Regions from separate parts of the Streptomyces sp. NPDC053541 genome, predicted to be linked through region 1. Evidence: riboswitches for the same ligand, from Rfam matches in the RefSeq annotation. Region 1 holds a riboswitch; the other holds the start of a gene.

Region 1 (15,207 bases):
TCGCGACCGGCATCGGCCCTCAGGTCGAACTCGCCCTGTTGGCCTCGGGGTTCGCCCTCACGACCCTGCTCGGCGCGGCGGCGGCCCGGGCCCTGCCCGTACCGGAACCGGATCACCGTCTCACCCCTCGGAGTTCACCCCGATTGGTCTAGACCTAGAAGGGTGCACCCCTCTAGCATCGACGACCGCCGTGACAAGGGGGAGATCGGAATGCTGGAGGCACTCGGCATCAAGGAGTCGACGGAGCACGTCTACCGTCTGCTCCTGGAACGGCCCGAGTACGGGGTGGCGGAGATGGCGGCCCAACTGGGCCGCAGCGAGAGCGAGGTCCGCGAGGCGCTGCTGTGCCTGGCGGACCTCAAGCTCGTCCTCATGGACGAGTCCTCCGGCGAGGTGGAGCCCTACTCCCCCGACGTCGGCTTCTCCTTCCTGCTGTCCCGCGCCGAGGCCGAACTCGGCCGGCGCAGACGCCAGGTGGAGCAGGCGGGGCGCGCCGTCGCCGGCATCCTCGCCGGCTACGCCGAGCGTCCCGGGCACGCCGCGCACACCGCCCACCGCGACCCCGTCGACCGGATCAGCGGGCTCGACGCGGTGCGCGAGCGCCTGGAGGACCTGGCCGCCGGCGCCCGCACCGAGTGCCTGTCGCTGCTGCCGGGCGGCGCGCAGCTGCCCGACACCATGGACGCCAGCAAGCCGCTGGACCAGCTCGCCCTGGAGCGCGGGGTGCGGATCCGCTCGATCTACCAGGACAGCTTCCGCAACGACCCGCCGACCGTCGAGTACGTGCGCTGGTACTGCGGCCTCGGCGGCGAGGCCCGCACCGTGCCCGTGGTGCCGATGCTCATGGTGGTCGTGGACCGGGAGGCCGCGCTCGTCCCGCTCGACCCGCAGGACGGCCGGGCCGGCGCCCTGGAGGTGCGCAGCCCCGGCCTGGTGCACGCCCTGGTGGTCCTCTTCGACCGCATCTGGGAGGCCGGCACCCCCTTCGGCGAGGCCCCGCGCCGCGACGAGCACGACCTCTCGCCGCAGGAGCGGGAGTTGCTGATGCTGCTCGGCATCGGCTGCACCGACGACATCGCGGCCCGACGGCTCGGGGTCTCGCTGCGCACCGTGCGCCGGATGAGTTCGGAGCTGATGTCCCGGCTCGGCGCCCGCAGCCGCTTCGAGGCGGGGGTCCGCGCGGTGAAGGAGGGCTGGCTGTGAACCCGAACAGGAACAGATCCGTGATACGGACAGGGGTTCCGAGAATGCGAACGGTCCCCTAGATTTCCTCGGCATTACCAGGTCATCGGCTCGTGGGACGGGATCGCCATGTCACAAGCGACACAAGGGAAACAATCGGTCATCACCCCGATGAGAGTGGTGATCGCGCTCTGTCTCTTCGCGCCGTTCGTCGCGATGCTCTGGGTGAGCTCGTACGCGAAGGTGGAGCCCACCTTCGTCGGCGTCCCGTTCTTCTACTGGTACCAGATGCTCTGGGTCGTGATCTCGACCGGGCTCACCATGGTCGCCTACAAGCTGTGGCAGCGTGACCAGCGCGCCCGCAAGGGGGGTGCGTCGCAGTGAAGGACGGCGTGAACGGCGTCGCGCTCGGCGTCTTCGTCTTCTTCTTCCTGGCCGTCACGGTCATGGGCTTCCTGGCCGCGCGCTGGCGCAAGGCCGAGAACGAGCACAGCCTCGACGAATGGGGCCTGGGCGGCAGATCGTTCGGCACCTGGATCACCTGGTTCCTGCTCGGTGGCGACCTCTACACCGCGTACACCTTCGTCGCCGTCCCGGCGGCGATCTACGCGGCGGGGGCGGCCGGCTTCTTCGCCGTGCCGTACACCATCCTGGTCTACCCTCTGATCTTCACCTTCCTGCCGCGCCTGTGGTCGGTCTCGCACAAGCACGGCTACGTGACCACCTCCGACTTCGTCCGCGGGCGCTTCGGCTCCAAGGGCCTGTCGCTCGCGGTCGCGGTCACCGGCATCCTCGCCACCATGCCGTACATCGCGCTCCAGCTGGTCGGCATCCAGGCCGTCCTGGACGTGATGGGCGTCGGCGGCGGCGAGAACACCAACTGGTTCGTCAAGGACCTGCCGCTGCTCATCGCCTTCGGCGTGCTCGCCGCGTACACCTACTCCTCGGGTCTGCGCGCCCCGGCGCTCATCGCCTTCGTCAAGGACACCCTGATCTACCTCGTCATCGCGGTGGCGATCATCTACATCCCGATCAAGCTGGGCGGCTTCGACGAGATCTTCGGCAAGGCTGCCGAGGCCTACCAGACGGTCAACCCCGCGACCGGCAAGCCCAAGGGCGCCCTGGTGCCCGGCGAGGCGGGCCAGTGGACGTACGCGACGCTGGCGCTCGGCTCGGCGCTCGCGCTGTTCATGTACCCGCACTCGATCACCGCGACGCTGTCCTCCAAGAGCCGTGAGGTGATCCGCCGCAACACCACCATCCTGCCGCTGTACTCGCTGATGCTGGGCCTGCTCGCGCTGCTCGGCTTCATGGCGATCGCCGCCGGTGTGAAGGTGACCAACGGACAGCTCGCCATCCCGCAGCTCTTCGAGAACATGTTCCCGGACTGGTTCGCGGGCGTGGCCTTCGCCGCCATCGGCATCGGCGCGCTCGTGCCGGCCGCGATCATGTCGATCGCCGCGGCCAACCTCTTCACCCGCAACATCTACAAGGACTTCATCAAGCCCGACGCGACCGCCGCGCAGGAGACCAAGGTCTCCAAGCTGGTCTCGCTGCTGGTGAAGGTCGGCGCGCTGGTCTTCGTCCTCACCATGGACAAGACCGTCGCCATCAACTTCCAGCTGCTCGGCGGCATCTGGATCCTGCAGACCTTCCCGGCCCTGGTCGGCGGTCTGTTCACCCGGTGGATGCACCGCTGGGCGCTGCTCGCCGGCTGGGCGGTCGGCATGGTGTACGGCACGGCCGCCGCGTACGGCGTCGCGAGCCCCACCCAGAAGCACTTCGGCGGCTCCTCCGCCGAGATCCCGGGCATCGGCGAGATCGGCTACATCGGCCTCACCGCCTTCGTGCTCAACGTGCTCGTCACCGTGGTCCTCACCTTCGTCCTGAAGGCCGTCAAGGCCCCCGAGGGCGTCGACGAGACCTCGCCGGAGGACTACACCGCCGACGCCGGTGACGCGGGCGTCGTCACCGAGCTGCCGAAGGTCGGCGCCGCCGGTCACTGACCCCGGACCGGCCCCGGCACCGTCGTGCACCGGCTCCGCCCGCCCCCGGGATTCCCGGAGGCGGGCGGAGCCGTGTCCGGGGCAGACTGCCTGCCATGGACTTCACGATCAGAGCAGTGCGCCCCGAGGAGTACGAGGCCCTCGGCGAGCTCACCGCACACGCCTATCTCGCCGACGGCTTCCTGGCCTTCGGCGAGGACGACGACTACGCGCACCTGCTGCGGGACGTGGCGCGCCGGGCCGCCGAGGCCGAGGTGCTGGTCGCGGTGGACACCGACGGCACGGTGCTCGGCGGCGTGACCTTCACCACCGGCAGCGGCGCGTGGGCCGACATCGCGGAGCCGGACGAGGCCGAGTTCCGGATGCTGGCGGTCGCCCACGCGGCGCGCGGCCGGGGCGTCGGCGAGGCCCTGGTGCGGGCCTGCGTCGAGCGGGCGCGGGCCCTCGACGGCATCCGCCGGCTCGTGCTCTCCACCCAGCCGACCATGGGCACCGCGCACCGCGTCTACGGACGGCTCGGCTTCGTCCGCGCCCCCGAACGGGACTGGAAGCCGCTCCCCGACCACGACTTCACGCTCCTCGCCTACGCCCTCGAACTCTGAGCGACACAACATGTGGGGGGCGCATTCGGCGGCGCCCCCCACATGTATGCTCTTCCTCGCTGTCGCCGCAGGGGAATCCGGTGGAAATCCGGAACTGTCCCGCAACGGTGTGCTTTCGCGTGTTTCGCGTCCGGGTGAGTCCGAAGACCTGCCGACAGCGCGCCCGGTCCGTCCGGTCCGGGTGCCACAGACGTCCGGGCCTCGCGGAATGGGCCGGTGGACGCGGCGCCGCCCTGCCCGTGGCCGCCCGTTCCCGCCTCCCCGCCCTGGCCCCGAGCCGAGCGAGGGAGAGCCCCCACGTGACCATCGCGCCCGCCGATCCGGCCGCAGCGATCGAGAACGACGGCCCCGGGACCGTACTCCTGCGGACCCTGACCGAGCTGACCGCCGACCTCCCGGACACCGACCCGGGCAAGGTCGCCGCCGCCGCGCTGCGCGGCCGGCACCCCGGCTCGGACGAGGCGGAACTGCGCGGGCTCGCCACGGAGGCCGCCGCCGGCCTGATCGCCGAGGACCCGGCGTACTCCCGGCTCGCCGCCCGGCTCCTGACGCTCACGATCGCCGAGGAGGCGGCCGGCCAGGGCGCCGTCTCCTTCTCCGCCTCCGTCGCCGTCGGCCACCGCGAGGGCCTCATCGCCGACCGCACCGCCGAGTTCGTCGCGCGGCACGCGGAGCGCCTCGACGCGACGATCGACCCGGCCGCCGACGACCGCTTCGGCTACTTCGGCCTGCGGACGCTCTACTCGCGCTACCTGCTGCGCCACCCGATCACCCGCCAGGTCGTCGAGACCCCGCAGCACTTCATGCTCCGGGTCGCCTGCGGCCTCGCCGAGGACGAGTCGGTCCGCGCGCTCGACGAGGTCACCGCGCTGTACGGGCTGATGAGCCGGCTCGACTACCTGCCGTCCTCCCCCACGCTCTTCAACTCCGGCACCCGCCACCCGCAGATGTCGTCCTGCTACCTGCTCGACTCCCCGCTGGACGAGCTGGACTCCATCTACGACCGCTACCACCAGGTCGCCCGCCTCTCCAAGCACGCCGGCGGCATCGGCCTCTCCTACTCCCGGATCCGCGCCCGCGGTTCGCTGATCCGCGGCACCAACGGGCACTCCAACGGCATCGTGCCGTTCCTGAAGACCCTCGACGCCTCCGTCGCCGCCGTGAACCAGGGCGGCCGCCGCAAGGGCGCCGCCGCCGTCTACCTGGAGACCTGGCACGCCGACATCGAGGAGTTCCTGGAGCTCCGCGACAACACCGGCGAGGACGCCCGCCGCACCCACAACCTCAACCTGGCGCACTGGATCCCGGACGAGTTCATGCGCCGGGTCAACGCGGACGCCGAGTGGTCGCTGTTCTCCCCGGCCGACGTGCCCGAGCTGGTCGACCTGTACGGCGAGGAGTTCGACGCCGCCTACCGCAAGGCCGAGGCGGCGGGCCTGGCCCGCAAGACCATGCCGGCCCGGGACCTCTACGGGCGCATGATGCGCACCCTCGCGCAGACCGGCAACGGCTGGATGACCTTCAAGGACGCCTCCAACCGCACCGCCAACCAGACCGCCGAGCCCGGCACCGTCGTGCACTCCTCGAACCTCTGCACCGAGATCATCGAGGTCACCGACGACGGCGAGACCGCCGTCTGCAACCTCGGCTCGGTCAACCTCGGCGCCTTCGTGCTCCCGGAGACCGGCGAGCTCGACTGGGACCGGCTGGACGCGACCGTCCGCACCGCCGTGACCTTCCTCGACCGGGTCGTCGACATCAACTTCTACCCGACCGAGCAGGCCGGCCGCTCCAACGCCAAGTGGCGCCCGGTGGGCCTGGGCGCGATGGGCCTCCAGGACGTCTTCTTCCAGCTGAAGCTGCCCTTCGACTCCGCCGAGGCCCGCGCGCTCTCCACCCGGATCGCCGAGCGGATCATGCTGGCCGCCTACGAGGCCTCCGCCGACCTCGCCGAGCGCAACGGACCGCTCCCCGCCTGGGACCGGACCCGCACCGCGCGGGGCGTGCTGCACCCCGACCACTACGACGTCGAGCTGACCTGGCCGGAGCGCTGGGCCGCGCTGCGCGAGCGGATCGCCGCCGTCGGCATGCGCAACAGCCTGCTCCTCGCCATCGCCCCGACCGCCACCATCGCCTCGATCGCCGGCGTCTACGAGTGCATCGAGCCGCAGGTCTCCAACCTCTTCAAGCGCGAGACGCTGTCCGGCGAGTTCCTCCAGGTCAACTCCTACCTGGTGGCCGAGCTCAAGCGGCTCGGCGTGTGGGACGCGCAGACCCGCGAGGCGCTGCGCGAGTCCAACGGCTCGGTGGCCGGCTTCAGCTGGGTCCCGGCCGAGGTGCGCGAGCTGTACCGGACCGCCTGGGAGATCCCGCAGCGTGGCCTGATCGACATGGCCGCCGCCCGCACCCCCTTCCTCGACCAGTCGCAGTCCCTGAACCTGTTCATGGAGACGCCGACCATCGGCAAGCTGTCGTCGATGTACGCGTACGCCTGGAAGCAGGGCCTGAAGACCACGTACTACCTGCGCTCGCGCCCGGCGACCCGGATCGCCCGCGCCGCCCAGGCGACCACCCTCCCCGTCCAGCAGGCGGCCCCCGACGCGGACGCCGTCGCCTGCTCCCTGGAAAACCCCGAGTCCTGCGAGGCCTGCCAGTGACCAGCCGTAAGAACAACCTGCTCGACCCGGGCTTCGAACTGACCCTGCGTCCGATGCGCTACCCGGACTTCTACGAGCGCTACCGCGACGCCATCAAGAACACCTGGACCGTCGAGGAGGTCGACCTCCACTCGGACGTCGCCGACCTCGCCAAGCTCACCCCGGGCGAGCAGCACATGATCGGCCGCCTCGTCGCGTTCTTCGCGACCGGCGACTCGATCGTGGCCAACAACCTGGTGCTGACGCTCTACAAGCACATCAACTCCCCGGAGGCGCGGCTCTACCTGAGCCGCCAGCTCTTCGAGGAGGCCGTGCACGTCCAGTTCTATCTGACGCTGCTCGACACCTACCTGCCCGACCCGGACGACCGGGCGGCGGCCTTCGCGGCCGTCGAGAACATCCCCTCCATCCGCGAGAAGGCGCAGTTCTGCTTCCGCTGGATGGACTCGGTGGAGAAGATCGACCGGCTGGAGACGCAGGCCGACCGCCGCCGCTTCCTGCTCAACCTGATCTGCTTCGCCGCGTGCATCGAGGGCCTGTTCTTCTACGGAGCCTTCGCCTACGTCTACTGGTTCCGGTCCCGCGGTCTGCTGCACGGCCTGGCGACCGGCACCAACTGGGTGTTCCGCGACGAGACGATGCACATGAACTTCGCCTTCGAGGTCGTGGACACCGTCCGCAAGGAGGAGCCCGAGCTCTTCGACGACGAACTCCGGCAGCAGGTCACCGACATGCTGAAGGAGGCCGTCGAGGCGGAGCTGCAGTTCGGCCGCGACCTGTGCGGTGACGGCCTGCCGGGCATGAACACCGAGTCGATGCGCGAGTACCTCCAGTGCGTCGCCGACCAGCGCCTCACCCGCCTCGGCTTCGCCCCGGTCTACGGCTCGGAGAACCCGTTCTCCTTCATGGAGCTCCAGGGCGTCCAGGAGCTGACCAACTTCTTCGAGCGCCGCCCGTCCGCCTACCAGGTGGCGGTCGAGGGCTCGGTGGACCTGGACGAGGACTTCTAGTCCGTACGCCCACGAGGAAGGGCCCCGCACCGGTGACGGTGCGGGGCCCTTTCGCGCATCGGCGACGAGGTCACTCGTTCGGGACCACCGGGTAGCGCGGGGTGCCCTCGGCCATCTGGCGCAGGGCGTCCTTGCGGTCCCGCTTCGACAGCTTGTCGATGTAGAGGAAGCCGTAGAGGTGGTCGGTCTCGTGCTGGAGGCAGCGCGCGAAGTAGCCGGTGCCGCGGACCTTGATCGGGTTGCCGAGCATGTCCTGGCCGGTGACCTCCGCGTAGTCCGGGCGGGGCAGCTCGGCGTAGGCGGTCGGCACGGACAGGCAGCCCTCGCTGCCGTCGTCCAGGTGCCGCTGCTCGGCCGGCAGGTCCACCAGGACCGGGTTGACCACGTGGCCGACGTGGCGCTTGCCCTCGTCGTCCATGCAGTCGTACACGAAGACCTTCAGGTCCACGCCGATCTGGTTGGCGGCGAGGCCGACGCCCTCGGCGGTGCGCTGGCTGGCGAACATGTCGTCGATGAGCGACGCCAGCTCGGCGTCGAACGAGGTGACGTCCTTGCACTCGCGGTGCAGGACGGGGTTGCCCACGACCGTGATGGGGCGCGAGGTGCCGCGCTCGCGGTGGGCGGTCTCGCGGGCCTCGGTGTCCTCCGTGTCGACGATGTAGCCCTCGTCGTCCACGGCGTACACGCCCGTCTGCTCCTGCTCAGTGCCCTGCTGCGACATGTCCGCCGTACGCCTTCTTCCTGAGATCCGAGGGATCCGTCGTGACTGTGGGGTACAGCCTACAAACAGCGGTCAGCAGACTTCTTCCAGATCACGCCATTCCCGGCTGTCCGGGCTGTCCGCGACCCAGCCGTCGAGCAGTCCGCGGACCAGGCCCGCGGGCGCGGCGATGCCGCACTCGCGCTCCGGCACCCACAGCTCGCCGGGCGAGCGGTGGCCCAGCGGGCCGGGGTGGCCGGGCTCGCTGTGGTCGTGCGGGTCCAGGTGCTCGCCCTCGCCCTCGGCGCTGGGCATGGTCGACTCGGAGCAGGCCCGGCACAGCAGCCGCACGGAGGACGACCAGTCCTCGGCGGCGAAGCCCGCGTCGGCGGCCAGCTGCTCCAGGGCGTCCCGGTCGGCCTCGGTGGCGGCCTCCAGGAGGACCACCCAGGTGGGCACCGGGGAGGGCGCCCACAGCTCGATCTCGTCGAAGACCGGGTAGGAGGGGCCGGCGCTGGTGGTGCGCTCGCCGTTGGGCACGCCGTCGTGCAGCACGACCTCGCCCCAGCGGCGGCCCGAGGACGGCAGCGGGATGGACAGCACCTCGATCCGGGCCGGGTCGAGCCGGCGGCCCCACACGACCTCGGCCTCGCCCTCCGGCGAGAGCCGCACGGCCGCGCTGCCCAGCTCCATGCCGGCCGGCTCGCCGGTGCCGGAGGCGGCCCCGGGCACCCGGAGCCCGTAGGCCTGCCAGGCGCGGCGGGCCAGCGGCCAGTCCTGCAGGGCGGTGGCGGCGATGCCCACGTTCCACCAGTCGGGGGCGCCGGTCTCCTTGTCGAGCAGGGCGACGGCGCGCAGCCCGGCGGCCCGGGCCTGCTCCCAGTCGTGCCGGAACTTGTGCAGCAGGGCCAGGTTGAACCAGGACTCGGAGAGCCAGGGCTCCAGGTCCGCCGCGCGGGTGAGCAGCGCGCCCGCGTCCTCGTACCGGCCGTCGCCGATCAGCGTGAACGCGCGGTCGGTGGCCTGCCGCCACGAGGCGGAGGGCCGATGCCGTACCTTCCCGAAGATCCTCACGATTCCCGCCTGCCGGTCGCTACACCCTCTTGTTCGCATCCAACCATGCCCGGTCGGACGCGCGCTCATTACCCATGGGTTACCCCGGAGGAGCTGGGGCGACGCCGCCCCGGGCGAGAACGCGTGCGAGGGACTCGACGACCTCGGGGTGGTAGTCGCGGGCGGTGCCGAGCCGGAGCCGTTCCAGGGCGCCGAGACCGCCGCCCGTCCGGCCTCCGGCCAGGTCGTCGTAGGCGTTCACGACCCGCACGATCCGGGCGGGCAGCGGCTGCTCGCGGTACGGGTCGGCCTGCCGCTCGACGATCCGGGCGACGGCCTCGGGGACCCCGGTCTGGCGCACCACGGCGGCGCCGAGCAGGGCGATCCGGCGCTGTTCGGCCGGCGGCAGCGGGGCGGTGGCGCCGCCGTCGACCGGGTCGACCAGCGAGAGCTGTCCGATGTCGTGCATGAGCGCCGCGTGTTCGAGGACGGTCAGCGCGGGCCCGGACAGGCCGAGCTCCAGGCCGACCGCCCGGCTGAGCGCGGCGACCCGGTGGGCGTGCCCGGGCGGGGTGCAGCCGGCGATCTCGGTGGCGCGGGCGAGGGAGGCGATGGTCTGCCGGTTGGTGGTGCGCACGGCGGCCCAGCGGCGCAGCGAGACCTGGGTGATCAGCAGCGGTACGGCGAAGACGGGCAGCGCCCACAGTCCCGCGACGGCCACTCCGAGGGCCATCACGGCCCCGGTGGCGCACACGGCGGAGCCGATGCCGAGCAGGGCCCGCAGCTCGTCGCGGAGCAGCGGCCCGTAGGGGTGTCCGTGACGGGCACGGCGCAGCAGGGCGGCGAGGACGGCGTCGCAGAGGGCGGTGAGGAGCAGCAGGAGGACCAGGAAGAGGGCGTGTCCGGGGCCGTCGCCGATCAGGGCGGTGAGGGTTCCGGAGTTGTAGAGGGGCTGGAAGCAGAGGGCGGCGAAGCCGACGGTGAGGATCCGCCGGGCGAGCTGGTCGCGGTCGGGGCCGTGGCCGCGGGCGATGTGCGGGACGGTCCCTGCGAGGCCGGCGGCGACGACCACGGTGACGGTCTGGAGCACGCCGTGGGTGGTGGGCCGGCCGGCGCTCTGCCCGAGCAGCGCGTAGGCGAGGGCGCCGGCTGCGGCCAGCGGGGCGGGTTCCTTCTCGCCGGGCCGGGCGCCCCAGCGGGTGAGTTCCCCGAGGGCGATGAGGGCGCCGAAGGCGAGGGCGTGGCCGGGTTCGTCGAGGCCGTGCCAGAGGGTGCCGGCGAGGGCGGTGAGGGCGAGCAGCAGGGCGCCGCCGTGGACCAGGCCGACGAGGCGCCGGCCGCCGCTCACGCGGGCTCCTGGAGCGGGGCGGGCACGGGGTCGGCTGCGGGCACGGGGTCGGCGGCGGGCGTGGGGCCGCGCGGGGTCGGGACGGCCGGTTCGTCGGCGGTGACGCCGGTCTGCCAGCCGTGCCGGTCGAGGGCGCGGACGAGGGCCGCGACCATCCGCGGGTCGAAGTGGCTGCCGGCGCACCGCTCCAGCTCTTCGAGCGCGGTCCCGACCGGCCGGGCGCGGCTGTAGGAGCGGGTGGAGGTCATGGCGTCGAAGGCGTCGGCGACGGCGACCACGCGCGCGTACTCGGGGATCTCGTTCCCCTTGAGGCCGTACGGGTAGCCGGAGCCGTCCATGCGCTCGTGGTGGTGCAGGATCGCCGTGCGGGCCTCGCCGAGGAACCCGATGCCGCGGACCATCTCGTGCCCGTACTCGGGGTGGAGTTCGATGATCCGGCGTTCCTCGGGGGTGAGCGGGCCGTCCTTGCGGAGCACCCGGGTGGGCACGCCGAGCTTGCCGACGTCGTGCAGGATGCCGGCGAAGCGCACGACCTCCAGGCGGGGTTCGTCCATGCCGAGCTCCCGCGCGATGAGGACGGAGGCGCGGCCGACGCGTTCGCTGTGGCCGCGGGTGTAGCGGTCCTTGATGTCGACGGCCTGGACGAGGGCGCGGATGGTGGCCTGGTGGGCGGCGCGTTCCCGGTGGTACTGGGCGAAGCCCCAGCCGGACAGGTACACGGGCAGCAGCGCGAACAGGGCGGCCACCGGCCCGTACGCGCTGCGCCACAGCACCGCCATCATCAGTCCGGCGAGTCCGTGGACGGCGTGCGGGGCGAGGGCCCGGCCGAGCAGTCCGTGCCAGGCGGTGCGCCCGGGGAGCTGTTCGGCGACGGCCCGGACGGCGCCGTCGAGGGCGGTCAGGACCAGGCAGAAGGTGAGGGCGGTCGCCCCGGCCGGCAGCAGCACGTAGGGGAAGTCGGGGGTCTGCGGGCCGAGTCCGAGGGAGTCGGGGCAGCGCAGGGTGCGGCCGACGGCGGCCGCGGCCGCCACGGTGAGGGCGAGCTGGGCGGCCCGCCAGACCCGGCGCAGGGCGACGGGCGGGCGGTCGACCCGGCTGAGCAGGGCCCCGGGCAGCGCGGTGAGCGCCGCGGCGGAGGGCGGCAGGAGCAGCGCGGCGGCGATGAGGACGGGGAAGAAGGAGCCGGTGCCGAGCGGAGCGGGTCCGCCGTCCCGGCCGCCCGGGGCGCCGCCGGTGAGCCGGCAGCGGGCGGGCAGTTCGCACAGCGGGTAGAGCGCGGCGAGCAGCAGCACGGTCGGCCAGGGGGTGCCGGCGGCGGGGCGTAACGCGGGGAGGGTGACCGCGGCGGCGGCGAGCGCGGCGCAGCCGACGAAGCCGTGCGCCGCGAGCGGGACGGTCCTGCCCCGCGGATTGACCTTCACGCCCATCACGCCCGCCACGCTAGCGAGTCGGCGGGGCGCCGACCGGCGGCCGGGGGCGATTCGCACCATCGGGTGATACAAGCCGATCAGCCGATACGGCCGCGCGGCCGACGGACGCGCCGCGGGCGGGTACGGCGGAGGCCGGGCGCGTCCTCGCCCGGCCTCCCGTGTGCCCGTGCGGCCTACTGCTCCTGCGGGGTGGCCGGAGCGGGTGCGGCGGCGTCCTGCTCGGGGAGCAGATGGCCCTCGCGGATCAGCTCGATCCGGCCCATCACCTTGGCGCGCAGGTCGATCGGCACGTCGTCACTGCCGCAGCAGCGCTTGACCAGCTTCTTCACGGCCTGCTCGAGCCCGTACTTCTCCAGGCACGGGGAGCACTCCTCGAAGTGCACCTCGAACTTGGTGCAGTCGTTGTCCGGCATCTCGCGGTCGAGGAACTCGTAGAGATGGTCCAGGATCTCCGAGCAGTCCGTCTCGTGCGGCTCTCCGCAGCTCATGAGCCCGAGCCTTTCAGATCGTGCGACGACTCTCCGGCGCCCGCGGGTACCAGCCCGCGGTCGCGGGCGTAGTCCTCGAGCATGCCGCGCAGCTGGCGGCGGCCCCGGTGCAGTCGGGACATCACCGTACCGATGGGTGTCCCCATGATGTCGGCGATCTCCTTGTACGCAAAGCCCTCGACGTCCGCCAGATAGACGGCGATGCGGAACTCCTCGGGGATCGCCTGCAGCGCTTCCTTCACGTCGGAGTCGGGGAGGTGGTCGAGGGCCTGCGACTCGGCGGAGCGCAGTCCGGTCGACATGTGCGACTCGGCGCGGGCGAGCTGCCAGTCCTCGATCTCCTCGGCGGCCGAGCGCTGGGGCTCGCGCTGCTTCTTGCGGTACGAGTTGATGAAGGTGTTGGTGAGGATGCGGTACAGCCACGCCTTCAGGTTCGTGCCCTCGCGGAACTGGTGGAAGGAGCCGTACGCCTTCGCGTAGGTCTCCTGCACCAGGTCCTCGGCGTCCGCGGGGTTGCGCGTCATGCGGAGCGCGGCCGAGTACATCTGGTCGAGGTAGCCGAGGGCGTCCCGCTCGAAGCGCGCGTTGCGCTCCTCGGTCGTCTCCTCGGGGCCGTCGTCGGTCCCTGTGTCGGTCCCAGTGACCGGACCCACCTCCTCCAGCGCTGCGGCGAACCCGAACGCGGACCCGCTCGCTTCGGAGGATAGACGAGGAACGGCCCCGCCCGCCGCCCGGACAGGGGCGACCCGCGCCGCGGGCAGCACGGTCCAGTCGAGCTCCGTGGCCTGCGGGCGCTCACGGCAGATGGCAGAACCCATGCGACGGACTCCCTCTTCCTTTGCTCCAAGCACCGATGTCCGTCACAACAGCACTCCCCCGCCCGGCATTCCCGGCCCCCGCGGGGTGGTCAGCGCAGTGACGGGAGCCACCCGGTGACGGCGGCCACGACGGCGTCGAGGGCCTCGTCCTGGGTGATCGGGGCGCGCTTGGGGACGGCGAAGCCGTGGTCGGCGTGCGGCACCTCGGCGAGGGTGTGCGGCCCGGCCGGGAACTCGTCCGGCTTCCCGAAGGGGTCGTTGCCGCCCTGCACGACGAGGACCGGCACGCCGGGGGCGCGTAGTTCGTCAGCTCGGGAGCGCTCCGGCCGGCCCGGCGGGTGCAGCGGGAAGCTGAGGGCGAGGACGGCGCTCGCGCCGAGCTCGGCGGCGGTGCGGCAGGCGACCCGGGCGCCGGCGCTGCGGCCGCCGGCGATCACCGGCAGGCCGGGGGCGGCGAGCGCGGGCCACAGTCCGCGCCAGCCGGTGTCGAGGGTCTTCGGCGCGGGGGCGACCTTCTTGCCGGCCACCCGCCAGGGCTGCTCGACCAGGGCGACGCTGACGCCCTCGGCGGGCAGCGCGGCGGCCAGCGCCACCAGGTCGCGGGCCTCGATGCCGCCGCCGGCGCCGTGGCTCACCGCGAGCACGGTCCAGGGCCTGCGGGCGGGGTGCCAGGTGATCCGGGCGTCCCCGGCTGCGGTCGGAACGGTCTCGCTCTTCGTCACGTGCCCATCCTGCCGCGCCCGGCGGCCGGAGCGGCGGAGGGCCGGCCGCGGATCGACCGCGGAGGGTCGACCCCGCGGGGTCGAGCCGCGGAGGGTCAGAAGAGGGTCGCCTCCTCCGGGCCGTCCAGTTCCTTCAGCAGTTCGGGTCCGTTGTTGCGCACGTTGCTGACGGCGGTCGGCACCGGATAGGCCCGCATCAGGCCGGCGGGCGGCGGGTCGAGCAGCGGGCGCAGCGCGTCCGGCCCGGTGCGGGCCGGGTCCAGCCAGGCGTCCCAGCGGTCAGGGGTGAGCATCAGCGGCATCCGGGGGTGGATGTCGGCGAGCGCGCGCGGGCCCTCGGCCGGGGCGACGCCCAGCGGCGCGGTCTCGGCCTCGGTGGTGACCACCGAGCAGGTCACCCACCAGGCCAGCGGGTGGCCGTCGGGCAGGGTCCGGTCGCGCCAGAACTCGTAGATCCCGGCCATCGCGAAGACCGAGCCGTCGGCGGGGGTCACGAAATACGGCTGCTTGCGGGCCCGCTTCCGCTTGCCCTCGACCTCCAGCTCGCGCTCCTCGGAGCCGGTCACCCACTCGTAATACCCGTCGGCCGGCACGATGCAGCGGCGCCGGGCGAAGGCCTCCTTGAAGGACGGCTTCTCGTGCAGGGTCTCGGCGCGGGCGTTGATCATCCGGGCGGCGTTCTCGGGGCCCGGGGCCCAGGACGGTACGAGGCCCCATTTCAGGACCCGCATCTGGCGAACCGGGCGGCGCGATTCCGCGTCTTTGAGAGGACGGTCCAGGATGACGTGGACCTCCTTGGTGGGAGCCACGTTCCAGTCGGGTGCCAGGGTCTCCTCCGGCTCCCACTTCTCGACCCCGAAGGCCGCCGCCAGCTCCTCGGGGCTCCTGCTCGCCGCATACCGTCCGCACATGCGTGCCACACTGCCACGCCGACCCGTCACCCCACCAAGGAGCCGTCCGCACCATGAGTCCCGACCTCGACGTGCTCGGCACCCAGACCGCGCCCGAGCAGTGGATCGTGATCGCCACGGCGGTCGCCGCCCTCGCCGCGGTGGTGCCGCGCCCCCTGTGGCGCCTGTCCCGGAACGCGGTCACCATCGCGCACGAGGGCGGCCACGCCCTGGTCGCGCTGGTCACCGGCCGCCGCCTCCAGGCCATCCGGCTGCACTCCGACACCAGCGGCCTGACCGT
Region 2 (15,207 bases), on a different contig from region 1:
ACCTGGCCTGACGGCGGGCGTGGTGCCGGGTCTCAGTCGCCGCCCCCGCCGCCCCCGCCGTCGCCGCCCCCGCCGTCGCCGCCACCGTCTCCCCCGCCGCCGTCTCCGCCGTCCCCGCCGTCCGAGCCCCAGCCGTCGCCGCCGCCGGGCTCGTTGTCGTCGCTGCCGCTGCCCAGGTTGCTGAACCAGGAGCGGCCCCAGTCGGCGTCCGTGGCGAGGGGCTCGCCGCCGTCCACGCTGCGCCGCACGGAGGGGAAGCGGGCCAGGCCGGTGGTGTCGCCGAGGCCGAAGGCGGCGGCGAAGACCTGGGCGATCACCGCGTCCAGCGGGTCGGCGCTCTCGTACCGTACGGGCGCGAGCGGCAGCAGCACCGTGCCCGGCGCGAGGGCGGGCCGGCGCGGGGGCCGGGTGAGGAGGGCGACGCGCCGCTCGCCGCGCAGCAGCCACGAGCTGCTCGCGTCGCGCGGCGCAGCGTCCAGTGCGGGCCGCCGGGCAGCACGGCCTCCACCGAACTGCGGGACTTGCGGAGCTTCTTGCGCAGGGCGAGGGCCGCGGTGCGGTCGCCGACGGAGAGCCGCAGGCCGCGGGCCGGTTCGGTGTCGTCGCGGTGGAAACCGTGCGGCGCCCGGAGACGGACGACGGGCGCCCGCGGCCCCCAGACGTCGACGCGGACCAGGCGCCGGTCCACGGCGACGGTGATCGGACCGGCCGGACCCTCCGTCCGCCGGCGGGCGATCCACAGCGGTACGCCCTCGGCCCAGGCGCGGCCGGCCAGGGCGCCCACGCCCTCCGGGCCGCCGCTGTGCCACAGGGCCAGTTCGCCGAGCGCGCGGGCGAACTCGGCCGCCCGGCGGACCTTCACCGGGGTGCTGGTGCCGGTCACCCGGGTCACCGGCACGATGCCGGCGCCGTGGGGCAGCCGGTCCAGGGGCCGTTCGGCGCCCCCGCCGCCGAGCCAGTGGCCGCGCTGGTACGCCTCGGCCATGGCCGCGAGGTTCAGCTCGGCCAGCGGCGTGGTGCGGCCGCCCCTGCGCAGCCCGTCCTCGGTCAGTTCGACCGTCCGCGCCAGCGGATTCCACGACTGCTCGCCGTACCGCACCCCGCTCACCGCGCCCGCCCCCGTCCCACTCGTGCCGTCCGCCCCGCCCACCCGTCCGCGTGCTCGCGGGGTCTACGACATCAGAGTCCGTCCGGGCCCCGGCGGTTCCCGGTCCGGCTTGACCTTGACACGGTGACAAGCTCTTGACTGCGGGGCAGGAGGTGGCCCCGATGACCACGAACGAACCCGGCCCCGCGAACCCGGCGCTGCGGGCACTGGAGCACCCCGGCGCGTCGGTGCGCCTGCGGGCGGCGCTGACGATCGGCTCGGCCCCGGACCCGGCCCAGGTCGGTCCGCTCGTCGAGCGGTGCGCGGTGGAACCGGACTTCCAGGTGCGGGAGATGCTGACCTGGGCGCTCACCCGGCACCCGGCCCCGGTGACCGTGCCGCTGCTCATGGCCGAGGTGCGCGCGGGCGGTGCGCGGGCGCGCGGCCAGGCGCTGCACACGCTGTCCAAGATCGGCGACCGGCGGGCGTGGCCGGTGATCACGCCGGCGCTGCTCGCCGACGCCGACGACGAGGTGGCGCGCAGCGCCTGGCGGGCGGCGGTGGTGCTCGTGCCGGCGGGTGGCGAGCGGGACCTGGCCGTAGGGTTGGCGGGGCAGCTCGGGCGCGGCCCGCTGGAGACGCGGCTGAGTCTGAGCCGGGCGCTGATCGCGCTCGGCGAGGTGATGCTTCCGGTGCTGGGCCGGGCGGCGGCGCACGGCGACCCGCCGGTGCGGGAGCACGCGCTGGCGACGGAGCGCCTGTGGCGGGACCCGGACGCCGCCTTCGCGTCCGCCGTCGAGGAGGCGAAGCGGGTCGTGGCGCTCGGCGGGGCGGCCCGGGAAGGACGGTAGGCGGTGCGGATCGGCGAGGTGGCGCGGCGTTCCGGGGTCAGCGCGCGGATGCTGCGGCACTACGAGTCGCTGGGTCTGGTGCGGCCGACGGGCCGCAGCGGCACGGGCTACCGGGAGTACTCCGACGAGAACATCCGGCGGATCTTCCACATCGAGAGCCTGCGGTCGCTCGGTCTGTCGCTGCGCGAGGTGGGGCGGGCCCTGGACGATCCCGGTTTCGCGCCGGCGGAGCTCGTGGCGGACCTGGCCCGGCGGACCCGGGAGCGGATCGCCGCCGAGACGGAGCTGCTCACCCGGCTGCGACGGATCGACGCGGCGGAGCCGGCCGGCTGGGAGGACGTGCTGCAGACGGTGGCGCTGTTGCAGGCGCTCGGCTCGGCCCGTCCGGAGACCCGGCAGCGGGCCGCGCTCTCGGCGGTCGACGAGGCTCCGGTGCCGGTGGAGGCGCTGGTCGAGGCCGTGCTCGGCGAGCCGGACCCGAGCGTGGCCGGGGCGCTGCGCTGGGCCCTGGCCCAGTCGGGCGGGGACCGGGGCGCGGAGCTGCTCGCGCGGGGCCTCGGCTCGCCGTCCGGCGAGGTGCGGCGGCGGGCCGTGCGCTCCCTGGCGGAGCTGCCCGGCGCCGCGGCGGGCGAACTGCTCGCGGACGCGCTCTCCCACGCGGACGGCGTGGTGCGCGGGTACGCGGCCCTGGCGCTCGGCGCGCGCGGTGTGCCCGAGGCGGTCCCGACGCTGGTGGACCTGGTCGTCGAGGGGCGCAACGACGGGGACGCCGCCGACGCGTTGAGCACGCTGGCGGCCGATCCGCTCGTGGCGGACCGGATCGCGACGGCGCTCGTCGAACGCCTGGACGGCGACGGCCGGGACCCGGGGGCGCGCCGCCGGCTGACCCAGGCGCTCGCGGGCGTCCCCGGCGCGACGACCTCGCGGGCCCTGGCGGAACTGGCAGGGGACGCGGACCCGGGCGTGGCCCTGACGGCGACGTACGTGCTGTCGCTGCGCGCGGCCGGCTGACCGCCCGGGTCCGCGCCCGTCCCCGTACCCGTACCCGAACCCGGACCGCACGCCGTACCGCACCCGTACGGTGCCCGGGTCCGCCCGTCAGGCGAGTTCGACGAGCAGGTCACCGCCCTCCACCTGCTGGACGCGGCCGATGGCGAGGCGGGCCACCCGGCCGCTCCTGGGGGCGGTGATGGAGGCCTCCATCTTCATGGCCTCGATGGTGGCCACGGTCGCACCGGCCTCGACCTCGTCGCCCTCGGCGACGGCCAGGGTGACGACCCCGGCGAACGGGGCGGCGACGTGGCCCGGGTCGGCGCGGTCGGCCTTCTCGGTGACCGGGAGGTCGGCCGCGGCGGCCCGGTCGCGGACCTGGATCGGGCGGAGCTGCCCGTTCAGGGTGGACATGACGGTGCGCATGCCGCGTTCGTCGGCCTCGCCGATCGCCTCCAGCTCGATGAGCAGGCGCACGCCGGGGCCGAAGTCGACGGCGTACTCCTTGCCGGGGCGCAGCCCGTAGAAGAAGTCCTTGCTGTCGAGGACGCTCGTGTCGCCGTACGCCTGCCGGTGGGCTTCGAAGGCCTTCGTCGGGCCGGGGAAGAGCAGCCGGTTGAGGGTGCGGCGGCGGTCCTTGGCGAGGCCCTCGCGCTCCTCCGGGGTGAGGTCCTGGGGCGGCTTGGGTCCGGGGCGGCCGCGCAGCGCCTTGGTGCGGAAGGGTTCGGGCCATCCGCCGGGCGGGGTGCCGAGTTCGCCGTGCAGGAAGCCGACGACGGAGTCGGGGATGTCGTAGCGGTCGGGGGCCGCCTCGAAGTCCTCGGGGGCGACGCCGGCGCCGACGAGGTGCAGGGCGAGGTCGCCGACGACCTTGGAGGACGGGGTGACCTTGACGAGCCGGCCGAGCATCCGGTCGGCGGCGGCGTAGGTGGTCTCGACGTCCTCGAAGCGGTCGCCGAGGCCGAGGGCGACGGCCTGCGTGCGCAGGTTGGAGAGCTGGCCGCCGGGGATCTCGTGGTGGTAGACGCGGCCGGTGGGCGCGTCGAGGCCGGCCTCGAAGGGCGCGTAGATCCGGCGGACGCTCTCCCAGTACGGCTCCAGGTCGCCGACGGCCTGGAGGTCGAGGCCGGTGGGGCGCGCGGAGTGGTCGGTGGCGGCGACGATCGCGGACAGCGAGGGCTGGGAGGTGGTGCCGGCCATGGAGGCCACGGCGCCGTCGACGGCGTCCGCCCCGGCCTGGACGGCGGCGAGGTAGGTGGCGAGCTGGCCGCCGGCCGTGTCGTGGGTGTGCAGGTGCACCGGCAGGTCGAACTCCCGCCGCAGCGCGGACACCAGGGTGGCGGCGGCGGGGGCGCGCAGCAGTCCGGCCATGTCCTTGACGGCGAGGACGTGGGCGCCGGCCTCGACGATCCGTTCGGCGAGCCGCAGGTAGTAGTCGAGGGTGTAGAGCCGCTCCCCCGGGTCGGAGAGGTCGGCGGTGTAGCAGAGGGCGACCTCGGCGACGGCGGTGCCGGTCTCGCGCACGGCGTCGATGGCGGGCCGCATCTGCCCGACGTCGTTGAGCGCGTCGAAGATGCGGAAGATGTCGATGCCGGTGGCGGCGGCCTCCTGCACGAAGGCGTCGGTCACCTCGGTGGGGTACGGGGTGTAGCCCACGGTGTTGCGGCCGCGGAGCAGCATCTGGAGGCAGATGTTCGGTACGGCCTCGCGGAGGGCGGCGAGGCGTTCCCAGGGGTCCTCGGCGAGGAAGCGGAGCGCGACGTCGTAGGTGGCGCCGCCCCAGCATTCGAGGGAGAGCAGCTGGGGCAGGGTGTGCGCGACGGTGGGGGCGACGGCCAGCAGGTCCTTGGTGCGCACCCGGGTGGCGAGCAGCGACTGGTGGGCGTCGCGGAAGGTGGTGTCGGTGACGCCGAGGGTGGGCGAGTCGCGCAGGGCGCGGGCGAAGCCCTCGGGTCCGAGGGCGGCGAGCCGCTGCCGGGAGCCGGCGGGCGGCGCGCTGCCGGGCCGGGTGCCGGCGGGCAGCGGGGGCAGCTTGGTGGTGGGGGCGGTCAGTTCGGGCCGGGGGCCGTGCGGCTTGTTGACGGTGACGTCGGCGAGGTAGGTGAGGAGCTTGGTGCCGCGGTCGGCGGAGTGCCGGGCGGTGAGCAGGTGGGGGCGCTCCTCGATGAAGGCGGTGGTGACCCGTCCGGCCTGGAAGTCGGGGTCGTCGAGGACCGCCTGGAGGAAGGGGATGTTGGTGGAGACGCCGCGGATGCGGAACTCGGCCACGGCCCGCCGGGCGCGGCCGACGGCGGCGCGGAAGTCGCGGCCCCGGCAGGTCAGCTTGACCAGCATGGAGTCGAAGTGGGCGCTGACCTCGGTGCCGGCGTGGGTGGTGCCGCCGTCGAGGCGGATGCCGGAGCCGCCGGGCGAGCGGTAGGCGCTGATCATGCCGGTGTCGGGGCGGAAGCCGTTGGCGGGGTCCTCGGTGGTGATCCGGCACTGCAGGGCGGCGCCGCGCAGCACGACGGAGTCCTGGGTGAGGCCGAGGTCGGCGAGGGTCTCGCCGGCGGCGATGCGCAGCTGGGACTGGACGAGGTCGATGTCGGTGACCTCCTCGGTCACCGTGTGCTCGACCTGGATGCGCGGGTTCATCTCGATGAAGACGTGGTTGCCCTCGCGGTCGAGGAGGAACTCGACGGTGCCGGCGTTGCGGTAGCCGATGGTGCGGGCGAAGCGGACGGCGTCCTCGCAGATGCGCTGCCGGACGGCCGGGTCGAGGTTCGGGGCGGGCGCGAGCTCGATGACCTTCTGGTGGCGGCGCTGGACGGAGCAGTCGCGTTCGTAGAGGTGGATGACGTCGCCCTCGCCGTCGGCGAGGATCTGCACCTCGATGTGGCGGGGGTCGACGACGGCCTTCTCCAGGAAGACGGTGGCGTCGCCGAAGGCGGACTCGGCCTCGCGGGCGGCCGCCTCGATGGACTCGCGCAGCGTGGCGGGGTCCTCGACCCGGCGCATGCCGCGCCCGCCGCCGCCGGCGACGGCCTTGACGAAGACGGGGAAGCCGATCTCCTCGGCGGCGGCGACGAGTTCGTCGACGTCGGTGGACGGCGCGGAGGAGCCGAGCACGGGGACGCCGGCCTCGCGGGCGGCGGCGACGGCGCGGGCCTTGTTGCCGGTGAGTTCCAGGGTCCGCGCGTCCGGGCCGACGAAGGTGATGCCCGCCTCCTCGCAGGCGCGGGCGAGTTCGGGGTTCTCCGAGAGGAAGCCGTAGCCGGGGTAGACGGCGTCGGCGCCGGCCTGCCGGGCGGCCCGGACGATCTCGTCGACGGAGAGGTAGGCCCGGACCGGATGGCCGGGCTCGCCGATCTCGTACGCCTCGTCGGCCTTGAGCCGGTGCAGCGAGTTGCGGTCCTCGTGGGGGAAGACGGCGACGGTGCGCGCCCCCAGTTCGTAGCCGGCGCGGAACGCGCGAATCGCGATCTCCCCGCGGTTGGCCACCAGCACCTTGCGGAACATCTCTGATCCCTTCACCTCGCGGCCGTGGGCGCCGGCCGCGTCGCACTCGGCGAGCGGCCGGTTCGTCTGCGTCACGCTACGGGGTGGCGGACCGTGGTCTGAAGGTCTCCGGGCCGTGACATGGATCATCGGGCCGGCTGCCGCCCGGGTGGCGGCGGCCGTCGGGCCCCCGGGGCGCCGCCGGGGGTCGACGGTCAGCCGGCCGGGTCGAGCAGGTGCGGGCCGTTGTTGCGCACGTTGTTGACGGCGGGCGAGACCGCCCGGGCGTCGAGCCGGCCGCCTGCGGGACTGGTGAGCAGGGCGCGCAGGTCGTGGGTGTCCTGGTGGTGCGGATCGAGCCAGGTGTCGTAGTGCTCGGGGGTGAGGGCCAGCGGCATCCGGGGGTGCACCCGGCCGGCCGCGTCGGTGGCCTCGGTGGTGATGATGGTGCAGGTCATGAGCCAGGCGCCGGGGTCGTCGGGGTCCGCGACGTCGGGGTCGCGCCAGTACTCGTAGAGCCCGGCGAGCGCCATCACGCCGTCGTCGGCGGGGTGGATGAAGTACGGCTGCTTGCGGACCTTGCCGGTGGCGTCGGTGACCGGGTCCCACTCGTAGAAGCCGTCGGCGGGCAGCAGACAGCGGCGCCTGGCGAAGGCCTTGCGGTAGGCGGGCTTCTCGTGGACGGTCTCGACCCGCGCGTTGATCATCCGCGCGCCGCCCTTGGCGTCCTTCGCCCAGGAGGGTACGAGTCCCCAGCGCAGCGCCCGCAGCTCGCGGCGCACCTCGCCCTCTCCCCCGTCCCCGTCCGCGTCCGCTCCGCGGGCGCCGTGGCCGTGGCGGGCGGGCCGTTCGAGGACGGCGTACACGGGGTCGGTGGGCGCGACGTTCCAGCTGGGTTCGAGGGTCTCCTCGGGGCGCCACTCGGTCACGTCGAAGAGACGTGTCAGGTCCTGGGGGCTCCGGGTGGAGGCGTATCGGCCGCACATGGGGCCACTGTGCCACGGCGGCGGGTGCGGTGGGGCGGAAGTGGCGGGCGGGACCGGGGCCGTACGGCGGCGGTGCGGGTGCCGCGAGACCCGCGCGCGTGCCGTGGCCGGATGTGGACCATGCGGCGGATATTCGGATGCCCGGCCGGGGTGCGTCGCCGACAATCCGCGCATGACCTCGACCGACGACGGCAGGACGACCACGCGGGCCCCCGGTGCGGCGGGGCGGGCGCTGGGGGCGGTGCCGCCGACCGCGCTGGTGCTGCTGGGGATCGTCAGCGTGCAGCTGGGATCGGCGGTGGCGAAGCAGCTCTTCGACGCCGTCGGGAGCTTCGGGACGGTCGCGCTGCGGCTGGTCTTCGCGGCGGCGGTGCTGCTGGCGGTGTGGCGTCCCTCGGTGCGGCTGGACCGCCGGACCTGGGCCGTGGTGCTGGGCTACGGGGTGACGCTCGGTCTGATGAACCTGTGCTTCTATCTGTCGCTGTCCCGGATTCCGCTGGGCATCGCGGTGACGGTGGAGTTCCTCGGGCCGCTCGGGGTGGCGCTCGCCGGGTCGCGGCGGTGGCTGGACGCGTTCTGGGCGCTGCTGGCCGGAGCCGGGGTGGTGCTGCTGACCGAGGGACACGGCGAACTGGACGTGCTCGGCCTGGTGTTCGCGCTCGGCGCGGGCCTGTTCTGGGGGCTGTACATCCTGGTCGGCGCGGCGCTCGGCCGGCGGACGACGGAGGGCGACGGGCTCGCCCTCGGCATGGGCGTGGCGGCCCTGGTGGCGGTGCCGGTCGGGGTGGCCGACAGCGGCACCGCGCTGCTGCAGCCGTGGGTGCTGCTCGCGGGGCTCGGGGTGGCGCTGCTGTCCTCGGTGGTGCCGTACTCGCTGGACCTGGAGGCGCTGCGCCGGATGCCGCCCCGGGTGTTCGGCATCCTGATGAGCCTCGAACCGGCGATGGCGGCCCTCATCGGGCTGCTCGTGCTGGGGGAGGCGCTGCGCTGGACGCAGTGGCTCGCGGTGCTGTGCGTGGTGGCCGCCTCGGCGGGTGCCGCCCGGGGCACCCGCGAGGAGACCTGACCCCGGTGCCGTACGGTCACGCGTCCCAGGTGACGGGGAGGCTCTTCACGCCGTAGATGTCGGCCGTCTCCGGGCGCAGCGCGACCTCCTCGGCCGGGACGGCGAGGCGCAGCGTCGGGAAGCGGTCGAGCAGCGCGGTGAGGGCGACCCGCATCTCGATCCGGGCGAGCTGCGCGCCCAGGCAGAGGTGGACACCGTGGCCGAAGGCGAGGTGGCCGCCGGGGACGGGCTTGCGCCGGATGTCGAGGACGTGCGGGTCGTCGAAGCGCTCGGGGTCGCGGTTGGCGGTGTTGTACGAGAGGAGCACGGTGGTGCCGGCCGTGACGGTCACGCCGCCGAGCTCGACGTCCTCCAGTGCCGTCCGCATGAAGGACTTGGCGACGCTGAGGTAGCGCAGCAGCTCCTCGACCGCCTGGTCGATCAGGGCGGGTTCGGCGCGCAGCGCGGCGAGCTGCTCGGGGTGCTGGAGCAGGGCGAAGGTGCCGAGCGAGAGCATGTTGGCGGTGGTGTCGAAGCCCGCGGCGAGCAGGATCAGCGCGATGCCCTTGAGCTCCTCGTCGGTGAGGTCGGTCTCGGTGAGCTCGCTGAGCACGTCGTCGGTGGGGTGCGCGCGCTTCGCCGCGACGAGCCCGGCGAGGTACTCCTGGGTCGCCGTGTAGGCGGCGACGAGGTCCTCGTCGCTGGTCTCGCCGCTCATGAAGGTGTCGATCTGCTCCTGGAAGGACGCGCGGTCCGCGTAGGGAACGCCGAGGATCTCGCAGATGACGATGGTGGGGATGGGCTTGCCGAACGCGGTGACCAGGTCCGCGGTCGGCCCGGCCGCCTCCATCGCGTCCAGGCAGTCGGCGGTGATCTGCTCGATGCGCTCGCCGAGCAGCCGCATCCGGCGGGCGGTGAACCGGCTGACGAGCGGCTTGCGGTAGCGGCTGTGGTCCGGGTCGTCCATGAGCAGGAACTCGCCGGGCGGGGCGGGCGGGACCTCGAAGTCGACCACGTTCAGCAGGTCCTTGCGGGAGCTGAAGCGCGGGTCGGCGAGGACCGAGCGCACCAGGTCGTGACCGGTGACCAGCCAGCCGGGCTTGCCGCCGATGTGGGTGAAGGGGCTGATGGGGCCCTGCCGGCGGGCCTCGGTGAACTCGGCCGGCGGGTCGAAGGGGCAGCCGGGCCGACGCGTCGTGGGCGTCGTGAGGGGCTGCGGGGACGCAGGGGACTGAGGGGACTCAGGGGACTGCTGGGGTGCACTCATGACCGTTCCTCAACTCGCGACATGACGTGTTCGGACATCGAGAAAGCTACGTTGCGTTCACAGATGCGTCAACGCTACAAATCTCTTAACGGCAGGTCAGAGAGCGGAAAATGATGCAATGACGCTGACGCCAAACGCAACAACCGCGTTGCAATGGGAAGGGGCGGAGGCAAGGGCGGTCGGGGGTGGTGACGGGGAGTGAGGGGTCACGGTGCGGGCGGCGGGCGCCTCGCCGTGCGCCCGTGCGCCCCCACCAGGGACTCGTTCGCGGGCAGAGGAGCGCCGTCGTCGTGGTTGTCCTTGGCACCAGGACATGGAGAGCGAGGGGCCGATGGGGCGTCAGGAACCGGGCGGATGCGGTCGGGAGTACCGTCTGAAGGAGCTGGACCCGCCGGGTGTGGCGTACGAGACCTGGTTCATCCCCCCACTCGACACGGACGTGGTCCCGGTGGGCCTCGACGGCGTGGCCGCCGCATCGCTCGAGCGCGTGCGCCGTCTCGGCCCGGTGTACGGCGGCGCGGTCCCCGAGGCCGCCGTGCGCCTCGACGTACGCCTGGACGCGGAGCTGGGCCCGGGCGAGAGCGCCGTCCGGGCCCGCGCCCACCGGCTGCACGCGCACGGCCACGTCCTCGTCGAGGCGGAGGACGAGCAGGCGGTCCCGCGCCTCCGCCTGGTCCACCGCCGCCCCCGGCGCCCCGGCGAGGCATGGGTCCTCGCGGACGGCACCGAGGGTGGCGCTGCGGACGGGGCCGATGCCGGGGCCTAGAACCGCCAGGGGCTACGCCCTGCGGGCCAGCAGGTGGACCTCCGGGAACCGGCGGCGGTCGGTGGGCTGCGGGGCGCGGATCAGACGGGCCACCTCCGTGATGCCGGTCTCGCGGAGCAGCTCCGCGAGCCGGTCGGGCCACCAGCGGTGGGCCGGGGCGACCGCGTGGTCGAAGACCTCCGTGGCGGGGCTGGCGCCGTCGGTGGCCCAGAAGCCCAGCAGCAGGTGGCCGCCCGGTGCGAGGACGCGGTGGAACTCCGCCAGGACGGCCGGGACTTCGGCCGGCGGGGTGTGGATGAGCGACCACCGGGAGAGGATGCCGGCCAGGGCGCCGTCCGGGAGGTCCAGGGCCTCCATCGCACCCACCTCGAAGCGCAGCCCGGGAAAGGCCTTCCGGGCCAGGCCGATCATCGCGGGCGAGGCGTCCACGCCGAAGGCGTCGAGCCCCGAGGCGGCCAGATGCGCGGTGACGTAACCGGGCCCGCACCCCAGGTCCGCGACCCGCCCGCCGGGGCCGCCGGGAGCCGCCGTGCCGAGGACGGCCTCGGCGAAGGCGCCCAGCATCGCCCGGTCCAGCGGGCTGTCGCGCAGCGAGTCGCTGAACAGCTCCGCGTACAGGGGTGCGGCGGTGTCGTAGGCCTCGCGGGTGGCACGGAGGGCGGCGTCGTCGACCATGCCCGCGACCCTAACTCCCGCCACCGACAGCGGCGCCAGGTCCTGTCCGGAAAGTGGCGTCGTCTGCCCGCCGGGCAGGGCTCGCGGTGTCCGGTGCGTGCGACCGCACGGCGGAGGTGGGGGCACCTCCCCGGCCGCCAGGCCGAGGGGGCGGAGACGAGGCGTGCCATGGCGACCGACGACAACACGGCGTGGGGGCACCGCCCGTGCCCGCAGGGCCACGGGGGACGGCGTGCCAGACACCGCGAGCCAGGCGAAACCTTCCGGACAGGGCCTAGCAGGTCCCGGGGCTGGTGCGCACCGCGTAGGAGAAGGTGGGCAGCCGCACCTTGGAGGACTCGCCGAGGCCGCCGGGGGCGACGGTCTCGGTGTAGCCGGAGTGGCGGCGGGTGACGTGCATGCAGAAGGAGACCGTGGCGCCGCGGGCGGAGATGGCGTATCGCGCGCGGTTCGCCGTCGGGTCGTCCGCCGGTTCGGCGTCGACGCCGAACCGCGGGGCGTCACCGGCGCCGTGCGCCGCGATCTCCTCCTCGACGCGGAGGGCGAACCCGTCGAAGTCCCCCGCGGTCTCGGGCCCCTGGCCCGGGAGGCCGGTCGCGGAGCTCCCGTCGAGCGAGCCGGTCGCGCCCTCGACGGCCGAGGTCAGCTCCTCGTCGCTCCACTCGGCGTCGTCCTGCACGGAGAGGCCCCGGAAGCCGGTGACGATGCCCAGGACCGCCATCGTGACGAGCAGCAGCCGGCCCACGGCGAAGGCGGCGCCGGAGACCTCGGGCGCACCGGGGTGGCGGGCGGTGCGCCAGGCGCGGACGCGGTCCGCCGGGACACAGGCCATCAGCAGGAGCAGGCCCGCCAGGACGAACGTCACGACCGTCATTCCCGTCACACCGCACCCTCCGCTCCCGCCGCCTCCCCGGACGGTCCTCCCGGCGGCCGGCCGAACCGCCGCACCATGCAAGGCGGACCCGGCCGTCGCACACGGGGGAGGTGCGAGGCCGGGCCCACCACCACGGTAGCGCGCCGCCGGCCGCCCCGTCTGCCGTACGGCGGAAGCGGTCACCGGAATGTTCCGGCCGGCCGGGCAGCGGCCCGCCGGCACGGATCAGCGCGGCCCGGACCGGCGCTCGTAGAGGATCACGCGCCGGCCCCGGCGCCCCCCCAGGAGCATGATCGGCCTGTGGTAGTTTGCCCGGGCCAGTCGTACCTCTGTGCGGGCGCCGCGTGAGCGGACGTCGCGCGCACGGGTCAGGGAATCCGGTGCGAATCCGGAGCTGACGCGCAGCGGTGAGGGTGACGGGCGGGGCATCGGCCACTGGGGCGCGTGCGGCGGGAGCGCCGGCGTGCGCCCCGGGAAGGCGTCCCGTCCGGGTGACCCCGAGTCCGAAGACCTGCTGGCGGCCCCGGCGCGCGACCGACGCCGTCCGGGGAGAACCGTACGACAGGCTCCGCGTATGAGCCGTGGACGCAGAGGATTTCCGCGTGCCCCTCGCACACCCCGCCCGTGCCCTTCGTCGCGCCGCCCTGCTGCTGGCCGGGACCCTGCTGGTCGCCGGCTGCGGCACCGGAGGGCCGGCCGCCGCCGGTGCCTCCGGGGACACCGGGGGCCCGGGCTCCGGCAAGGGCGGCGGAAAGGGCGGCTTCCCCGTGGTCCTCGACGACGACTGCGGGCAGCGGGTCACCGTCGCCGCGCCGCCGCGCCGGGCCGTCGCCCTGGACCAGGGTTCGGCCGAGATCCTGCTGTCGCTGGGCCTCGCGGACCGGATGGTGGGCACCGCGACCTGGACGGACCCGGTCCTGAAGGGCCTGGAGAAGGCGAACGCCTCCGTGCCCCGGCTGGCCGACCGCTACCCCTCCTTCGAGAAGGTGCTCGACACCGAGCCGGACTTCGTCAGCGCCTCCTTCCTCTACACCCTCGGCAAGGGCGGCGTGGCCCCGCGCGAGCGCTTCGCGCAGCTCGGCGTGCCCACGTACGTCTCCCCCGCCGACTGCGTCGGCAAGGACAACAGCGGGGACGGGGACGGGGTGCGCACCCGGCCGCTGACCATGGACACGGTGTACGGCGAGATCCGGGACCTGGCCCGGGTGTTCGGCGTGCCGGAGCGCGGCGAGAAGCTGATCGGCGAGCTGCGGGCGCGGGTGGCGAAGGCCCGCGAGGGCGCGGACTTCGGAGGCCGGTCCGTCCTCTACTGGTTCTCGGACGCGCAGGGTCCCTACATGGCCGGCTGCTGCGGGGCGCCCGGGATCGTGAGCCGGACCCTCGGGGTGCGGAACGTCTTCGACGACACCAAGGAGGAGTGGCCGCAGATCAATTGGGAGACGGTCGCCGACCGCGATCCGGACGTGCTGGTGATCGCCGATCTGACCCGGCGGGCGCAGTCGGCGGAGAGCGCCGCGAAGAAGATCGAGTTCCTTCAGTCGCATCCGGTCACGAAGAACATGACGGCGGTGCGGAAGAAGCGGTACGTGATCCTCAGCGGGCAGGCGATGAACCCGACGATCCGCACGGTCGAGGGCGTCGAGAAGCTCGCGGCGGCGCTGCGGGCCCTCGGCCCGGCCGCGTGAGCCGGTCCCCGCGGAGCCTGCCGCTCCTCGCCGGGGCGGGCGGCTCGGCGCTGCTCGTCCTGTCGGTCGCCGTCGCGGTGACGATCGGACCGGCCGACATCTCGGTGGCCGACGTGTGGTCGGTGCTGCTCGACCGGCTCGGCGGGGGCGGCGCGGCGCCGGTGAGTCCGATCCGGGACGGGATCGTGTGGAACCTGCGGCTGCCGCGGACGCTGCTGGCGGCCGTGTGCGGCGCGGGGCTCGCGGTCTGCGGTGCGGTGATGCAGTCGCTGCTGCGCAATCCGCTGGCCGATCCCTTCGTGCTCGGGGTGTCGTCGGGCGCGTCGACGGGGGCGGTGGCGGTGGTCGTCCTGGGGGTGGGCGGCGGGGCGGTGTCGGTGTCGGCCGGCGCGTTCGTGGGCGCGGTGTTCTCCTTCGCCCTGGTGCTGTTCCTGAGCCAGGTGCTCGGCGGTTCGACGGACCGGGTGGTGCTGGCCGGGGTGGCCGCGATGCAGCTGTTCTCGGCGCTGACCTCGTTCGTGGTGATGACGGCGGCGGACGCCGAGACGACCCGGGGCGTGCTGTTCTGGCTGCTCGGCTCGCTGGCCGGGGCGGGCTGGACGGACGTCGCGGTGTGCGCGGCCGTGCTGGCCGTGGCGCTGGTGGTCTGCGGCGGGTACGCGCGGACGCTGGACGCCTTCGCGTTCGGCGAGGACGCGGCGGCCTCGCTCGGGGTGGCGGTGGCCCGTACCCGGGTGGTGCTGCTGTGCGTGACGGCGTTGCTGACGGCCGCGCTGGTGGCGTCGGCGGGGGCGATCGGTTTCGTCGGTCTCGTCCTGCCGCACGCGGTGCGGCTGCTGGCCGGGCCGGGGCACGCGCGGCTGCTGCCGCTGACGGCGCTGGCGGGGGCGGTGTTCCTGGTGTGGGCGGACACGCTGGCGCGTACGGTGCTCGATCCGCAGGAGGTGCCGGTGGGTGTGGTGACCTCGCTGGTGGGCGTGCCGGCGTTCGTGCTCGTGCTGTACCGGGCGCGGGGGACGGCCCGGTGACGGGCGCCGGGGAGGGGCTGCGCGCGCAGGGCGTGTCGCGGACGGCGGGCGGTGCGGTGCTGCTCGACGGGGTGTGCCTGGCCCCGCGCCCGGGTCAGGTGACCGGGCTGCTGGGGCCGAACGGTTCGGGGAAGTCGACCCTGTTGCGGGTCCTTGCGGGGGTGCTGGCCCCGCACGCGGGGGTGGTGACGCTCGACGGCGATCCGCTGGCCGGGCTGCCGCGCCGGGCGGTGGCGCGGCGGCTGGCCACGGTCGAGCAGCACGCCGACACGCAGGTCGATCTGACGGTGGCGGACGTGGTACGGCTCGGGCGCGTCCCGCACCGCCGGGCCTGGGCCCCGGCCTCGGCGGGCGACGCGGCGGCGGTGCGTTCGGCGCTGGCCCGCACGGGGCTGGCCGACCGGGCGGACCGGGCGTGGCGCACGCTCTCCGGCGGGGAGCGCCAGCGGGTCCAGATCGCGCGGGCGCTGGCCCAG

The links. A riboswitch is a leader RNA that binds a small molecule or an ion and turns the genes downstream of it on or off. The one in region 1 is predicted to bind cobalamin.
Region 2: another riboswitch for cobalamin. It lies ahead of ACIGW2_RS14555 (ABC transporter substrate-binding protein); the one in region 1 lies ahead of ACIGW2_RS04810 (ribonucleoside-diphosphate reductase subunit alpha).

Annotation. Positions count from the first base shown of each region.
Region 1 covers NZ_JBITXM010000002.1:137,967-153,173, reverse strand. Annotated here, with positions in the region: gene ACIGW2_RS04835 (hypothetical protein) at 1-152, shown strand, start outside; gene ACIGW2_RS04830 (LuxR C-terminal-related transcriptional regulator) at 211-1,203, shown strand; gene ACIGW2_RS04825 (DUF3311 domain-containing protein) at 1,354-1,566, shown strand; gene mctP (monocarboxylate uptake permease MctP) at 1,563-3,188, shown strand; gene ACIGW2_RS04815 (GNAT family N-acetyltransferase) at 3,284-3,790, shown strand; cobalamin riboswitch at 3,800-3,961, shown strand; gene ACIGW2_RS04810 (ribonucleoside-diphosphate reductase subunit alpha) at 4,090-6,447, shown strand; gene ACIGW2_RS04805 (ribonucleotide-diphosphate reductase subunit beta) at 6,501-7,457, shown strand; gene def (peptide deformylase) at 7,528-8,178, opposite strand; gene ACIGW2_RS04795 (hypothetical protein) at 8,251-9,231, opposite strand; gene ACIGW2_RS04790 (HD-GYP domain-containing protein) at 9,311-10,558, opposite strand; gene ACIGW2_RS04785 (HD-GYP domain-containing protein) at 10,555-11,985, opposite strand; gene rsrA (mycothiol system anti-sigma-R factor) at 12,162-12,476, opposite strand; gene ACIGW2_RS04775 (sigma-70 family RNA polymerase sigma factor) at 12,473-13,129, opposite strand; gene ACIGW2_RS04770 (alpha/beta family hydrolase) at 13,384-14,016, opposite strand; gene ACIGW2_RS04765 (SOS response-associated peptidase) at 14,112-14,927, opposite strand; gene ACIGW2_RS04760 (M50 family metallopeptidase) at 14,981-15,207, shown strand, end outside.
Region 2 covers NZ_JBITXM010000005.1:154,824-170,030, forward strand. Annotated here, with positions in the region: gene ACIGW2_RS14500 (hypothetical protein) at 33-371, opposite strand; gene ACIGW2_RS14505 (hypothetical protein) at 314-1,108, opposite strand; gene ACIGW2_RS14510 (HEAT repeat domain-containing protein) at 1,270-1,938, shown strand; gene ACIGW2_RS14515 (HEAT repeat domain-containing protein) at 1,942-2,949, shown strand; gene ACIGW2_RS14520 (pyruvate carboxylase) at 3,037-6,426, opposite strand; gene ACIGW2_RS14525 (SOS response-associated peptidase) at 6,621-7,391, opposite strand; gene ACIGW2_RS14530 (DMT family transporter) at 7,564-8,457, shown strand; gene ACIGW2_RS14535 (cytochrome P450) at 8,474-9,703, opposite strand; gene ACIGW2_RS14540 (hypothetical protein) at 10,035-10,469, shown strand; gene ACIGW2_RS14545 (class I SAM-dependent methyltransferase) at 10,482-11,144, opposite strand; gene ACIGW2_RS14550 (hypothetical protein) at 11,419-12,018, opposite strand; cobalamin riboswitch at 12,389-12,531, shown strand; gene ACIGW2_RS14555 (ABC transporter substrate-binding protein) at 12,621-13,703, shown strand; gene ACIGW2_RS14560 (FecCD family ABC transporter permease) at 13,700-14,731, shown strand; gene ACIGW2_RS14565 (ABC transporter ATP-binding protein) at 14,728-15,207, shown strand, end outside.